2 regions of the Olsenella sp. DNF00959 genome follow, and region 2 is predicted to be linked to the other one. Evidence: riboswitches for the same ligand, from Rfam matches in the RefSeq annotation. Region 2 holds a riboswitch; the other holds the start of a gene.
What was found. A riboswitch is a leader RNA that binds a small molecule or an ion and turns the genes downstream of it on or off. The one in region 2 is predicted to bind cyclic di-GMP.
Positions count from the first base shown of each region.

Region 1: it holds a riboswitch for cyclic di-GMP, as region 2 does, so the genes downstream of both, HMPREF1868_RS04520 (SpaH/EbpB family LPXTG-anchored major pilin) here and HMPREF1868_RS08150 (hypothetical protein) in region 2, are expected to answer to the same signal.

Region 1 is NZ_KQ960127.1:173,626-181,197, reverse strand. Features, by position in the region: gene HMPREF1868_RS04535 (SpaA isopeptide-forming pilin-related protein) at 1-469, opposite strand, end outside; gene HMPREF1868_RS04530 (class C sortase) at 524-1,531, opposite strand; gene HMPREF1868_RS04525 (class C sortase) at 1,620-2,525, opposite strand; gene HMPREF1868_RS04520 (SpaH/EbpB family LPXTG-anchored major pilin) at 2,690-4,192, opposite strand; cyclic di-GMP riboswitch class I at 4,346-4,419, opposite strand; gene HMPREF1868_RS04515 (GGDEF domain-containing protein) at 4,634-5,833, shown strand; gene HMPREF1868_RS04510 (ATP-binding protein) at 6,151-7,377, shown strand; gene HMPREF1868_RS04505 (HAD family hydrolase) at 7,406-7,572, opposite strand, start outside.
Region 2 is NZ_KQ960133.1:279,698-287,269, reverse strand. Features, by position in the region: gene HMPREF1868_RS08170 (Cna B-type domain-containing protein) at 1-949, opposite strand, end outside; gene HMPREF1868_RS08165 (class C sortase) at 946-1,806, opposite strand; gene HMPREF1868_RS08160 (isopeptide-forming domain-containing fimbrial protein) at 1,920-3,449, opposite strand; gene lepB (signal peptidase I) at 3,658-4,320, opposite strand; gene HMPREF1868_RS08150 (hypothetical protein) at 4,317-4,769, opposite strand; cyclic di-GMP riboswitch class I at 4,970-5,043, opposite strand; gene HMPREF1868_RS08145 (GGDEF domain-containing protein) at 5,589-6,563, shown strand; gene rpsJ (30S ribosomal protein S10) at 6,769-7,077, opposite strand; gene fusA (elongation factor G) at 7,139-7,572, opposite strand, start outside.

The DNA.
Region 1 (7,572 bases), on a different contig from region 2:
CGGATTTCGAGTCATCCTTCAAGGGGTCCGTCTCGCCGTCACTGGCATACTCCTTGGCACGCCGCTCCTCGTCCTCCTGCGTGAGGCCGACGGCGGAGTCGTCGACTCCCTCGATTTTGTCGGTGATGTCATCAACGTAAGCCTTTGCCTCGGCGTCCGCGGGAAGCTCGCCCGTGATGGTGACCTTGGGTGCGTCCTCAAGGGGCCTGCTCAGGGACTCGTCCTCGAAGACGGCCACGTCGAGGGTCCGCCTCTCGACGCGTGAGTCAGCCGCACTATCTGACCCATCCTCACCCGCGCCCGTGCTCGCTGACGGGGCAGACGTGTCGCCCGCGACTGCGACTTCTTCCCCGCTCTCTGCGGCGAAGGCGCGGCTCATGGCCCAGACTCCATCGGAGGGAACGGCCATAGACAATGCCAGCAACAGCACGAGCACCCTGCCAAGCATTGATGAGTTCAATTTCTTCACGACACCCTCCAACCAACGAAGTCTTGCTCAGGGGCACCGGCCCGACCGATGCCATCAATCACCAGAACCACCAGCCCGGGCAGGGGGACGACCCTTGCCCATCCCTTTGGCATGCCCATTGCCGCGGGCGTGCCCAGCAAGGACCTTTCCACGTCTGCCGCGCAAGCTGCTGCCGACTAGGACGACGACTCCTGCAGTCACCATCACAAGCATCATCAGAAGGCCTCCCACGCGAATCCAACGCTCCATCACGAGGTCGGGAGAGTCGCTGGGATTGGCAGCCTGGACGACGAGCCTTGCAATGCCCCTGGGCACCTCCTGCGTACCCCCCTCTTGCACGCGCTCGCAGATGACAAGATAGCGCTGGTAGTTATGCCTGTAGGGGTGACAGGTGAACAGGGTGACCAGATCGCGTCCGGCCTGGGGACGCAGCGCGTCGGCATCGTCGGAAGATATGACCTTCGTCTCGACGACCCGATACGTGAGACTGTCCCACAGAGTGTCGATGGTGAGCAGGTCACCCAGTTCCATGTCCTCTATGTCACGGAACATCCGCAGCCCATGCCATACGCTCCTGTGCGCAGCTATGACGCAGTTGTCCCCCTGTCCGCCAAGGGGGGCCGAGGTGCCCGAAATAACAGTGGCACCCACTGCCATGTGGTCCGTCGTTGCGTTCAGCAGGAGCGGAAGGGTCTCGTCCAGGCGAGGAATGGTTATGGACCCGATGACGTCCTCTTCCAGCCCCATTCCCTCGAGGCCGGAGACGTCGACGCCTATGCCCCAGGGGTCGTTGATGGCTCCCCCGTTCCCGTTCCTTACCTTCTCGTTGTAATGCAAGAGGTACCTGTAGGCAGGATCGCCACTCTTGGCACGCCCGTTGCCTTCCGTCGCCTGCGCGTCAGCATCCCTGGCATCCTTTGCCATAGCATCGCTCACCATTTCGCTGGCCGATCTCTGTGCGACGCAGGAGTCGATTTCGGGGTACAGAAGCACGGCAGATCCGAGAAGAAACACGGCAACACCAAGGGCGGTCGATGCGACTTTCCTCTTTCCATTCGCCATGTTTGCCTCCTCTCGGATACGTCGTGACCTGTCCTACCGTGCGTTGTGCCTCACGTGGAAACACCGTGCATCCCGTACTGCCGCCGAGCTAGCTTCTGAAGTGACGTCCCCTTCGTCCGTCATCTACCACCTTGCTGGCAACGTCACCTGAGGTGCCCTTGCGGCGTCTAAGAACAAAGATGCCTATTCCCACTCCAACAGTAACCGCAAGCCCCATGAGCGAATAGACGAGGAGCGAGTTCTCCTGCACGTTGCGTATCAGGCCGTTCAGCGAGGCCGGTCTGGACTGGAGGTCGATCCATTCCTGGGGGACGTCGCAGCGCTCCGCATGCACGAGGAGCCGATGGGTGTTGACTCCGTAGGGAGTGCAGGTGACCAGGGTGCAGAGGTCGCGACCTGGCTCTATCACAAGCGAGCTAGTCTCCTCGGGCAGCACTGTCTCGACCGAATAGACCCGGTAGGCATGATCCTCGCCCAACACCTGAATCACGAAGTAGTCCCCGACCGCAAGCCTGTCCAGGCCATCAAAAATCCTGACCGATGGCAATCCCGTATGCCCTGCCAGGACACTATGCGAAGAATCACCTCCTATAGGCAGTGACGTACCCTGCAAGTGACCGGCACCCTTCTGAAGAACCTCGTCGTCGGTCCCGTGATATATGGGAACTCTATCGAGACCGAGCTTTGGAATGGAGATGGAGCCCATCATGCCATCACCCAGCACGTTGAGAAGGGAACCGTACTCCCCCTCGCTGACAGCCTTTTGGGAGGGGTCAAAGGGGTCTGTGACCACGGTCTTGCCAGCAAGGAGACGATCGTTGTAGTCGTAGGCGTCCTGTTTCTGCGTGCTGAGGTCCTCTTGGTGGAGGGACGAAACGGCTTGGTCCTGATTCCAACTCACCTGGGCCTGAGCCCGCTTATAGAAGAAGTCGCTTACATAGGGATAGGCAACGAGGGAGGCACCGCCCACGAAAATCAGGACGGCAAGGACCATGATTGGCCTTTTCCTCACGGTCCCTCCCAATGCAGCTCCCATCACCTGTTGTTGGAGCGAGAAGGACAGACCTTCTCGCGCAATCACATTCCCGATTGCCTCGCGGGAACCGCCTCAGATAAGGCGGTTCCCGGAGAGGCGAACGCATCCTAGGAAACGAGCACCTACGCCTCGTTCTTGCGGCTGCGAGCAACGATCACACCAGCGGCGGCCATCAGGCCAACGCCAACGACCGTCAGAGCCACGGTGCCAGCGCCACCCGTGACGGGCAGTCCAGGCTGGGGAACGTTGACGATGCTGCCGGCGTCGTAGAAGTTGAGGTACTCGCCGGTACCCTCATGCTCGATGGTGATGGTGTAGCCGCCACCGGGGTTCGAGGTCTTGGTTGCCTTGAAGGTGACGGTTTTGATATCACTGGAGGGAGTATAGCCAGCGGGAGCCTTGGTCTCCTTGACATAGAAGGTGCCCTCGCCGAAGCCCTTGGCGGTGCCGATGCCCTGAGCGTTGGTGGTCAGCTTGATGACGCTACCGTTCTCGTCGACCATCGGATGCTCGCAGGCCGAATCGGTGTACACGGTGAACTCGGCACCCTGGAGGGGCTTGGGCGAGGCGGTATCGTTGTCCACCTTGACGAGCTTGAGTCCGAAGGTGCTGTTGTCGACGTGATCCGTGACCGTGTCGTTGGAATGCTCGTCATAGGGGTTGTTGGCGAACTCGAGCGTGATGGTGTTCACGTCGGGGGTGTTCACCACGGCGCTGGAGTTGATCTTGCCGCCATACTTGATGGTCAGCTTCTGACCAGCATTGTAGGTCGAGAAGAACGCTGCGGCTGCATCGGACTTGATCTCAGCGACGAAACCATCTGCATTATGCGTGATATCGAAGCTCCCGGAAACATCGGTCGAGCCAACCATGATGGAGAAGCCCACGGCCTTCATGTAGGTGAGGCCCGCGGTCATGGTATCGGTAACCTTGAACTTCCTGTTGGTGGCGTTGCTGGGATACTGAGGGATGGTCACCTCAGCGGTATAGGGGATGACCTGACCCACGGAGTACTGGGAGGTGTTGTGGGTGTCGGCGTCCTCGCCGGTAGCCTTCTTGTCGATGGTGACCGGGGTGTTCTTCACGGCGATGCTGCCGTCGTTCAGCTTGTACGAGACACCGCCGGTCTCAGCCGTGTACTCGAGCTTGGCGATGGACCACTGATAAACGACCTTGCCGCTGGCAGGGGTGACCTTCACCAGGTACTCGCCCGCGGAAAGGCCGGTGAACTCGACGGAAGTGCCGGTCGCGGTCTTCTGGGGCTGGGCCACCGCACCGAGATTGGCGCTCGAACCGATGGTCTCGGCCGCCTTCTTCATCTCCACGCTGTCGGAGGCATAGACCTTGTAAGCGTCGAATGAGATGCCATAGTCGGCGGCGAACTCGTGCTTGAGGGTATTGTCTCCCTGGATGGTGGTGTTGACGATCTTGTAGATGTCAACCTTGTCTCCATCCGTCAGACCGGTGACGGTGAGCTTGCCGGTTGCCGTACCCTGGTTGGCGGCAGTCACACCCGTCGTCTCTGCAAGCGCTGCAGACGGGAAGAAGACGCCCAGAGCAAGCACCATCGCAAACAGCGTGGATAGCAATGCCTTGAACCGTCCCTCCATAGAAATACCGTGCATCATATGGTGCTCCTCTCTATTGCCACGTACTACCTTCGCTCCCTATTCATCCGGCTGACGCCGGCTTTGGGATAATTGGTGTGCCGTCCTCCCAGCTATGTGTGCTCGTCCGACGACTTCGCGCAAAAAACAGCCGGCTGCCCCCCTTGCGGAGAATGCAGCTGGCTACCAGTTAAGGCCCTATAGCTTTGCGTCGCTGCCTTTCGGCAGGTTTGCCAAGTTTAATTTTTTGCTTAAGGCGATTTTAAAGGAAGAGTAGGGATAGCTTCAAGCTGAATTTCAAAATAGAGAGGATCAGAAGGTGCGACCTGTTGACCCGCAGCTTCCGACCCCGTGTCCGGCAGCTCTTGCGCTCGTTCGTCGAGACCATCGTTTTTCAGAGTATCCAGCAAAGCCGCATCGTGCAAAAATAAGGGAGCTAGTTCGTTGAAGTAGGTACAGATGAACAATGGGATGGGATACGACATAAGCATCGAGAGTGTAGGTGGGCCCCACCCGCTATCTGTCAGAGAGGTGCTGCAGGTCTCTTTCGGGTTCAGGCGACAAACCCCCTTCGAGAGGAGCTTCATCACCAACGCCAACCTGAACTATGGCGCCATCCTGTCCTCGATCGTGGCCGTGCTGGAATGCTACATGCTGCAGAACAGCGCCAGGATGTCTAGCAACCCCCAAGTGGTCGAAAAAATGGGAATGAGCTGGATCGCCCAGCACAGCGCTGCTTATGCCATCCAGATGCTGAGCGCCCTGTTCCTCATTGCCTGTACCCTCGCCGTACGTAATTGCAGAAAAAGGCCGTGCAACGAGCTACTCTCGCGTGCCGCTATCATCCAGTTCATCGTAATATGCATCGCGTTCGGGATTTACATCTCACTCGGAGACATCGCGCGCAGCAACGGCATGTACGCGTTTCTCACCCAGATGGTCAGCATCGTCTGCATCTTTGTCGTCAAGCCTTTCATCTTTATCCCAATACTGTTCGGCACCTTCAGCTTCATGCTCCACGCCGCAAATGAAGCGGGCGCACTGACCCATGGTAGCACCGTCAATCTGCAGATACTCTGCCTCACACTTATGACCTCCTGCTGCATTAAGCACTACAAGTACGTGCGGGGGGCGCAAACGCGCGAGCGGCTGGCGCGTTACTCGTATCACGACGAGCTCACGGGGCTGCACAACACCCGAGCACTGCAGCAGGACCACGCGAGGTGGGTGGGAAAGCGGATCGCCTTCGCGATCATCGACATCGACAACTTCAAGCACTACAACGACGCCTTCGGACACCTCATGGGAGACCGCATCCTGTCCCTTCTTGCCTCGGGGATGTCCATCAACCTCGACGAGCACACCCGCATCTACCGCATGGGAGGGGACGAGTTCGCGCTGGTCTCGTCGAGCCTGGGAAAAGAGGGACTTCGTGCGTACATCGAGCATGGCAGGGCATCGTTCCAGACGAGGGCGAGCCAGAATGGCCTCGAAGCGCAGGGTCACCCCCTGGGCTTCTCCATCGGCATCGCCGAGGACCTGGTCAGCAGCACCGAGGACGTGCAGCGCCTCATGCGCGAAGCCGACAGGGCGATGTACGAGGAGAAGCGGAAGCGTCACGCGCGACGTGACTCCGTGGAGGTCGAACTCGGGGGCTAGCAGGGCGTTGAGCGCTCGCGCCAAGCCCAACAGCAACGACCCCAGTCAGTAGATCCGCCTGCCTTTGCCCGCAAGGCGCCCGCTCTTCGAACAGCGAAATGATGGCGATGGACCAAGTCTCGCGCTGGCGAAGTGACCCATGTCAGACCGTCAGCCATCCCCATGCAAAATGATCAATGCGACCCATGCAATAGTGCAGCGGTGCCGCAGACACTGCCAGAGGCACCACCGGGAAAGTGGTCGTTAAGGATACATACTTTGCATTTTTTTACAAGTTATGTATCCTTAAACGAGCATTTTTCAAGGAGGCAAGATCCATGGCGGAACTCTTCAGACGTGAGCTGTACCTCGAACGGCTAAGGCCTTTCTACGACACTGACCTCATCAAGGTCGTGACGGGCATGAGACGCTGCGGCAAGTCCTGCCTCATGCAGACCGTGATGGAGGAGCTGCGCGAGCGTGGGGTCGGCGAGGACCGCATCACCTACCTCGACCTCGACGCGAGGAGGTACCGGCGCGTGAGGGATCCCGACACCTTTGACAAGGCCATCGAGGCGGCCATAGGGGAGGACCCGCGCGGCAGCTACCTTTTCGTCGACGAGGTCCAGAATGTGGAGGGCTTCGAGGAAGTCGTCGAAGCATGGAGGCTCGAAGGCGTCTCGATTTTCATCACGGGCTCCAACTCCTACCTCCTCTCTGGGGAGCTCGCCACAAAGCTCACTGGGCGCTACGTCGAGCTTGAGCTCTTTACCTTGGCATTCCCCGAGTGGCTCGGCATGAGGGAGGCACTCGGCGAAGAGATCGGCCCTACGGCAGCGGAGTTCGAGCGATATCTGCGCGAAGGCGGCATGCCCGGCGCCGTGCGGCTCCCCAACCCTGCGGCACGCTCCGCTTACGTAGCGGACGTCATCGCCCAGGTCATCGAGAAGGACGTCAGCAGACGCGCCGGCAAGGTCCGCAATGCCGAAGCGTTCCGACGCGTCATGACATACATGGTCTCCAACTACGCGGCACCTACGAACTTCGCCAACATCGCCGAGGAGCTCCGCGAGGCTCAAGGGACGCCCGTCCTCGCGAGGACGGTCTCACGCTACGCAGGCTACCTGGAGGCCGCCAAGGTGCTCTATCGCTGCCCCACGTTCGACCTCAAGAGCAGGAGGAGCCTTCACGGAGGCGAGAAGCACTACCTCGCTGACCTCTCTCTTTACTACGCGCTCAACACGGACAACCAGGTCAGCTACGGCCCAGCCCTCGAGAACGTGGTCTACCAATATCTGAGGCGCCACGGATGGACGGTCAGCGTGGGACGCGTTGGCAGGTTGGAGGTGGATTTCATCGCACGGAAGGACCAGCGCTACGTTTATGTTCAGGTGTCGATGAGCATCGTCGACCAGAATGTGGAGGAACGGGAGTTCCGTCCGTTCTCGCTAATCAGGGATGGGTGGCCGCGCTACCTGCTCACCCTAGACCCCCTCCCCACGACGCGGGACGGCGTCACGCACCTCAACATCGCGGAGCTGATGGCTTCGGACGCCGACCTCTAGCAGGGCCTCTTGCGAGGCCTAACAAGGCCTAGCGAGGCATCTCTCCCCTGACGAGGGCGTCGACGGCGTCGGCCACCGCCTCGTCCTCCACGCGGCCCAGCTGCCGGCTCGCCGCTGCCTTCGCCTCCGGCGCCGCGCCCTCAACCGCGAACGAGAGCGGCACGTGCTCGAGCATGCTCACGTCGTTGCCACCGT
Region 2 (7,572 bases):
CAACGAGCAGAATCCCCCCGACCAAGGGGAGGTTGAGCGGGTCTCCCGTCTTGGGAAGCTTGCCCGGACCCTTGGGCGTGGTTGGCGTGTGGCTGTTAGTGACCATGAAGGTCGACGTTCTGACGGACCCATCATCACTGCGTGATACCGTTGCCGAGGAGCTGATGGAGCAGGTGTACCCGCCAAGCGTATCGGTGACCTCGCGAACGGACCAATCGCCCTTGCCCTCCCAGGCGTAGGACCAGTCGTTGCTGGAATTGAGCTCCACGGTGTTATAGAGACGTGTTCCATCGAAGATTTGGACAGTGACTGATGACGGACGCGTTCCGCGGGAGTCTCCCTTCCACAGCTTTATTACCTTATTCTCGAAGTGCTCAACTGACACCTTGTCCACCTTGTCAGCTCTGACGGTGCGCGCGTATGCATAAGTGCCATCCGCTTTCATTGCCGGAACGCTTATCAGGTACGGTTTCGAGATATACGTCGTTCCGTCAACTGTCGTGGTGTCGGCAATGATGAGATACATGCCCGGCTTCAGGCCGGTCAAGCTGGCACTGCCGGACGCCGCTACCGCACTTGCGCTCTCGAAGCCAGATGCGCCAGCGACAACATAGCCGCTATATGTCTGGGCAATGGCCTCCAGAGTTGCTGCGCTTGTCTCGTCCGTGAGGTCTGCGGGGTCATAGCCTGATGCAGAGACTGCCTCTGCCAATGCGGGAACCGCAGAAAGCTTGCCGTCGGCACCCATGGACGCCACGCGATACGCCGTGAACCTCTGTCCTTCCGCCTTGCAATCGCTCAGCGTGATGGTGCATGACGCATCGGTATCGACCACCCCAGCCGCATATGTCCGCGCAGGCAGCAAGAGCCCCACGACACAGGCCAAAAATAGAAGGGCAAGCGCACGAAGCCCACGCACCTCGTGCCTGCGCATGATGTCGTCCTTCAACTTTCTGCCCTTCCTTTCCTATCTGCCCGCCCCGCGCTCCGAGTACCCCGCGCAAGTGACCGGTTCCGTACGAGGCCCACGACCGAGACCACCCCGATCACCGCTACCGAAAATACCGTGGCGACGAGCAGCGGGTCAATGCGCTCTGCGTCAGCGGTGACGTCCGTGACCGACTCATTGGGCACCCTATGCCCACGTACGAGCAGCCGATGGGTGTTGACCCCATAGGGAGTGCATGTAACGAGCGTGCAGTAGTCCTGTCCATCATCAATTGCAAGGTCTTCCAACTGGTCGGGTAGGACAGTCCTAATCTGGTCCACCTGGTAGGTCAGCGTCTGATCCACCACGTGCAACGTGAACAGGTCACCCTCCTCGAGTTGGTCTATGTCTGTAAACAAACGCGCCGACGGAAGTCCACGGTGGCCGGAGATCACGGTGTGCGTGCCCTCCCCACCAACAGGAAGCGAGGAGCCCGGAATGTGTCCGATGGCAACTTGCAGGATGGTGTCATCGGTACCGTGGTAGATGGGCAGGTTCACTCCTATCCTGGGAATCTTGATATAGCCCATGATTCCCGTGCCCGTGACGTCGAGGAGGCCCTCGTACTCGGCGCGCTCCTCGTCGCTGAGGCGGAACCGGTCCTTCCCGTGCGAGAGCCCCTCGTTATAGGAGACGGCGGCATCCCACAGCTCCTGGTTCCTCTCTGCGGAGTTGCCCCTCACGGCCTCCTCGTACGTCGCGATGGCCTGCGACTGGTGCATGCCGTTCCACCAGTCGCCCACGCTGGGATAGAGCAGCAGGCCGACGCCGACCACGAGGACAAGCGCGAGGAGTGTCTCTGGAATCCTCTTCTTCATGTGCGTCTGACCGACCTGCCCGCTCCGCCTTGCCCGAACACCTTGCCAAGAAGCCCCTCGCGCGGGGTGGGGGGTACCCCACCCCGCCGAAGTCATGGGGGGACGCGCCCCGCCTATCCCTCGAGCCCGTTGTTGCGACGGCGGACGGCAAAGCCGACGCCGGCGGCGACCACGAGCACGATGCCCGCCACATAGAGGACGGTGGTGCCCATCCCGCCCGTGGAGGGCAGCGTGGAGCCGGACTTGTTCACCACGGTGGTGGTGATGGAGCCAGCGTCCTTGTCGACGGTCGCCTTCTGGGTGCCAAGATCGACCTGGCCCGTGGTGGCAACGCCGTTGATGCTGGTCAGCGTCTTGCCCGCGTCGTCCTTGACGGAGGTGACGCTGAACTCGACGTCCGCGAGCTTGTTGTAGCCAGACGGGACGGTGGTCTCCTCGAGCTTGTAGTCGCCATCATCCAGGCCCTTGAACTCGAAGGTCGTGCCAGCGCCCGCGACGATTTCCTTGACCTTGTTGTAGGCGCCCTGGGCGTCCTTCTTGTACAGGGTGAAGCCGGCGCCGGCAAGCGGCTGGCTGGCCTCGTTGACCTTGTTCACGACGACCTTGTACGTGAACACGATGACGGTGTCCTCGGGCGTCTTGCCGTGATGCTGATCGTTGTTGGAGTCGTTGGAGAACTCGATGTTGCTGGAGTTGACGTTGCCCGCAGAGCCGATGTTGGCACCGGTGAGCAACTCGGAGGTGTACTCGACCGTCACCGTGGAACCGGCGTGGGCAGCGGTCTGCTTGAGGTCGCTGAAGACGACGTCGAAGCCGGCGGGGGTGACGTTGACGGAGTACGCGCTGGAGTCGACCTCAGTGCCGTCGATCTTCACGACGACGCTCTGGGGGTCGCCCAGCTGGCTCTTGTTGTACGTGTCGTGGAACGCGAAGTAGTACGGCTGCGTGTAGCTGGCGTAGTCGGAGGCGACGGTGCCGGTCAGCTTGAACGGCACGGCATCGCCGATGTCGTAGTCAGCCGTGTTCTGCCACTCGGAGGTCGTCCCGGTGGTGTCGTTCGTGTCCTTGACCTCCTTCTTGGAGGTCGTGGTGGTGTCCTTGGCGGTCACTGCCGTGTCGCCCACCACCTGCAGCATGTACTTGGAGTACGTGTCGCTGGTCAGCGACTCGGTGACGTCCTTGATGAAATAGTAGCCGTCGCCGACGACGTCAATGCTGCCATTGTCGGAGGCGAACTTTGTCGTGGACAGGTTGGCCGCGATGACCTTTGCCAGCGCCTCGGCGTCGGTGGACTTGTCGGTGATGCCGCTCATGGCCGCCGCCGCGGTCACGGCGTCGGTTGCGTCGGCGAACTTGGAGCCGATGACGGGGTCGGCCTTCAGGGCGGCGAGCAGGGCGTCGCCGTTCACGCCGGAGCCCCACGTGATGTTCTGCAGCTGCTTGCTCGCACTGTCATACGTACCCGTGAACACCTGGTAGGCCTCGTAGGAGTGCGTGTCGACCTGGCCGCTGGGCTCGCTCACCGTGACGGTGTGGAGAGTCGTCGCGTCAGCGAACGCGGAGGCGGGGACCAACGCGAGCGCCATCACGACCGCGGCGACCACGGCGAAGACCCCCGTGAGCCTCTTCCTTAGTTCTCTCATTCGTACCTTCCTTCTCTCTTTCCACTTGCCGCATGCGCTCGGCATGCCTCGAACCTTGGTGGGCCCCAGGGACCCGGTCGCGTACCTTGCCAAGCTAAGGCCCATGACCTCGTGCACCCCTCATCCGACTCCACCTCCCACGCCTCTTCCACTCCCGTGCCTCTTCCATCCAGCCACCGGTCGCGGTCCACCCCCGTTCGGGCCTTCGTCACAGGGACCCGAGCCCCGAGGGGGGCCACACGCGCAGGGCCAACCTGCCCTCCACCTGGTCGGCGGAGATGCAGCCCACCTGGGACGTGCGGGAGTCCACCGACACGCTGCGGTGGTCGCCCATGACGAAGTACCTCCCCTCGGGCACCTGGTAGGGAAGCGCGATGTCGCACTGGCCCTTGCTCTTGGCGCCCGCCTGGAGGTAGGGCTCGTCCATGGGCTGGCCGTTGACGCTCACGTTGCCGGCCTCGTCGATGTCAACCCAGTCTCCGGGACCTGCGATCACCCGCTTGACCAAGGACTTGTTGTTGTAGCTGAAGGCGACGAGGTCCCCCGTCCCGATGTCACCGCCCTTGGTGGCCAGCACGACGTCGCCCTCGGAGAGCGTCGGCACCATCGAGTCGCCGTAGATCCTGAAGAGGGGGAACACGAGCAGCGATCCCAGGACAGATGCGGCGAACACGATGCCCAGGACCGCGACGGCGTTCTTGGCCGCGCGGCCCCTGCCGTGCTGGCGCCGCACGCGCTCGTACTCCCGCCTGACCTGGTCCGTCGTCGGCAGGACGGCTACGGCGAGCGTCTCGCGCAGGTGCGCGGCGCGCCTCGGGGACGCGGACGGGCCTTTGGGGACGCCGGAGGCGCCGTCCCGACTCGTCGTCATCGCCGCACCTCCGTCCCCGCCTCACCCGACCGGGGCTCCACGCCGCCGGTGGCGCCTTCCCCGGAAAGGGGCATCCCGATGCTGCGCTTGTAGATGTCTATGGCACGCTGGGCGTCCTCGAACATGCCCGCCAGCCTCAGCGACGCCTCGGCCAGGGACTCCGAGTCGGCAGCCGTGACGCTGCACTCCCTGACCCTCCGCTGCGCCTCGTCGAGCTGGCCGCGCAGGCGCTCGTTCTCCTCCATGGCGTCCTCGAGCAGCTGGAGCAGCTGCAGGCGGCTGAGGCCCCTGAGGTCGACCCCCTGGGGCTCGGTGCGCGAGGCTTCGGGGGCGGACATGCCCACGAACCTGCCAAGGCGTCCGCCGAGCGGCCAGCGGGAGGGCGAGCCGGCGCGTCCATGCGCCGACCGCTCCGCCTCGCCGTTCCTCTGGAACCTGTTGCCGCCCATGCCCCGACACCCCTCACGACTGGAGCTTGCGTGTGTCACCTCTGCGGGCCGGGCCCCGCAGGTGGCCTTGTCTCGCACGCCAGGAAAGCCGCCACGCCAGACGCGCCCCTGCTGGCGCGACACCCCGGCGCGACATCATGAATTCGCTTGGTTTCTTCGCTAATAGGAAACAGTCAGACACCTCCCCTCTGCGCGAGAACGGATGCAGCTGGCTGCCATTTAAGGCCCTGTAGCTTTGCGTCGCTACCTTTCGATAGCTTTGCCACGCATAGAATAGAGTCTTTTTTTTTTTTTTTTTTGTCAATCGCCCCCCGCACGTAAGTTCCTCAGGCGGCCTCGTCGTCCACACAAAGCCGACAATGGGCCCTCGCCTTCCGCTCCCCCGTCGCCTTGTGGCCGACTTGGCGGGTGCCTTGGCATCCCTTGCACGCGGCTGTGGCTACGGATATGATTCGTCCTTAACACGGGTCGTTTTGCCTGGCATTTCCAACGGGACCCATGCCCCTTCGGCCTGGCGGGCCCGGGTGTCGGGAGGCCGTCGGGACCCCGGCCGTCCCGTCCGTTTGCCCCGCCAGCCAACGACCCGCATCGCCATGGGGAGAGCACCTTGGACATATCCACGCTGGGCGTACCGTTCTACCCCGGGGCCACCCCCAAGGACCACCTGATGGTCGCCCTCGGCCTCACCCGGCTCACGGACGGGGAGCGGCGCTACGTGCTCGACTTCAACCTGCTGGGCGGGGCCATCCTCTCCCTGAGCACCGTCGTCCTCGAGGTCATCATGCTCGCGCAGAACTTCTCGCGCGGGATGCAGCCGAGGTGGTCCAAGCCGTCGGGTGGGCCTGGATCATCCAGCACCGCGTGGCCTACGCAGTGCAGCTCGCGAGCGCGCTCGTCCTCCTCGCGGGAACGGTGCGCCACTACTTCGGGAGGCCCCTCGGGACGGGCGCAAGCTGGGTCCTGCTTGCGCAGTACATAGTCATCGCCCTGGCCTTCGGGATGTTCATAGCCCGCTGGGATGCGAACCGGGGGCATGGGGTGTACGCCCTTCTCACGCAGATGGTGGCCCTCGCCTGCATCTTCTCCATCAGGCCCTCCATCTTTGTGCCCGGCTGCCTGCTTGCCATGCTCGTAACCACGCATCACGCCAACGAGCTGGGCCTGTTGAGCCATGGCGACAGGGTCAACCTGACCATGCTCTTCGTGATCATCGTGGTGTCCTGCTGCATGAAGTACTACTCGACGGTGCGCATAGCCCGCGACCGCCTGCTCCTCCAGGAGCAGGCGCACAGCGACGGCCTGACCGGCCTGGGCAACGTCCATGCCCTCAGGCAGGACATGCCGCGCCTCGTGGGAGGCCGAATCAGCGCCTCGGTGCTGGATGTGGACGGCTTCAAGCTCTGCAACGACAGGCTCGGGCATGCCGTGGGCAACACGATCCTCGCACTGCTGGCCGACGCCCTGCTCGAGTCCTTTGGCCCCCAGGGCACCTGCTATCGCACAGGCGGGGACGAGTTCGTGGTGATATCCGTCGACCTGCCGGAGAGGGAGCAGAGGGCGCTCGTCGACGACGCCCTGGCACGCTTCCACTCCAATGCCTCCGCGAGGGGGATCCAGATTGACGGGAGGCCCATCACGGTGTCCGCCGGAACCGCCCATGGGTCCGTGGGCAAGGCCTCTGACGTGGACGACCTGCTGCAGCTTGCCGACCAGTCAATGTATCGCATGAAGGAGAGGCGCCGGGAGCTGCTTGCGGGCGCGGGCCACCAGGAAGTTGGTGGCGGCACGAGCTAGGGGCCGGGCCCGCCCAGGGCCAGGGCGGCGTCAAGGGACACCAGGACTCCCCTGCCGCCGTCACGGGCGCGGCCACGCCCTGGCCGGTCGCCCGCAACCGCACGGCCACCGCCAGAGGATGCATGCATCATGACCGCAAAAAGCAAGAGGGACCCCGGCTTGTCCGGGGTCCCTCTTGCGTCACCGCTGCCGACGAGGCGTGGGACTAGAGCTTGATCTCGATGTCCACGCCCGCGGGAAGGTCGAGGCGCATGAGCGAGTCGACGGTCGAGGAGCTGGGGTCGAGGATGTCGATGAGGCGCTTGTGGGTGCGCATCTCGAACTCCTCGCGCGAGTCCTTGTCCTTGTGGGGCGAGCGGATGACCGTGTAGAGGTTGCGCTCGGTGGGCAGGGGGATGGGGCCGGACACGCGGGCGCCGGTCTTCTGGGCGGTGTCCACGATGAGCTTTGCGGACTGGTCCACTACCTCGTGATCGTAGCCCTTGAGGCGAATCCTGATCTTCTGGCTTGACACTTCAAATACCTCCATCGAATAGCGGCTGCGAGTTGCTCGCGCTGCCATTGGCTACTTTTGCTTACGAGGCGCTTCCGCCGTTCTTGCTGACGATCTCCTCGCGGACGTTCTTGGGAACGGGCTCGTAGGAGTCGAACTGCATGGTGTAGGAAGCACGGCCCTGGGTCTGGGAGCGCAGGTCGGTGGCATAGCCGAACATCTCGCCCAGGGGTACCTTGGCCCTGATGAGCTTGGTGTTGGCGCGATCCTCCATGCCCTCGATCTTGCCGCGACGGCCGCTCAGGTTGCCCATGACGTCGCCCATGTACTGCTCGGGCGTCTCGACCACGACGGACTCGACGGGCTCGAGGAGCACGGGGTCGGACTTGGCGAGGGCGTTCTTAATCGCCATGGAGCCGGCGATCTTGAAGGCGGCCTCGGAGGAGTCGACCTCGTGGTAGGAGCCGTCGACCAGGGTGACCTTCACGTCCTGGACGGGGTAGCCGGCGATGACGC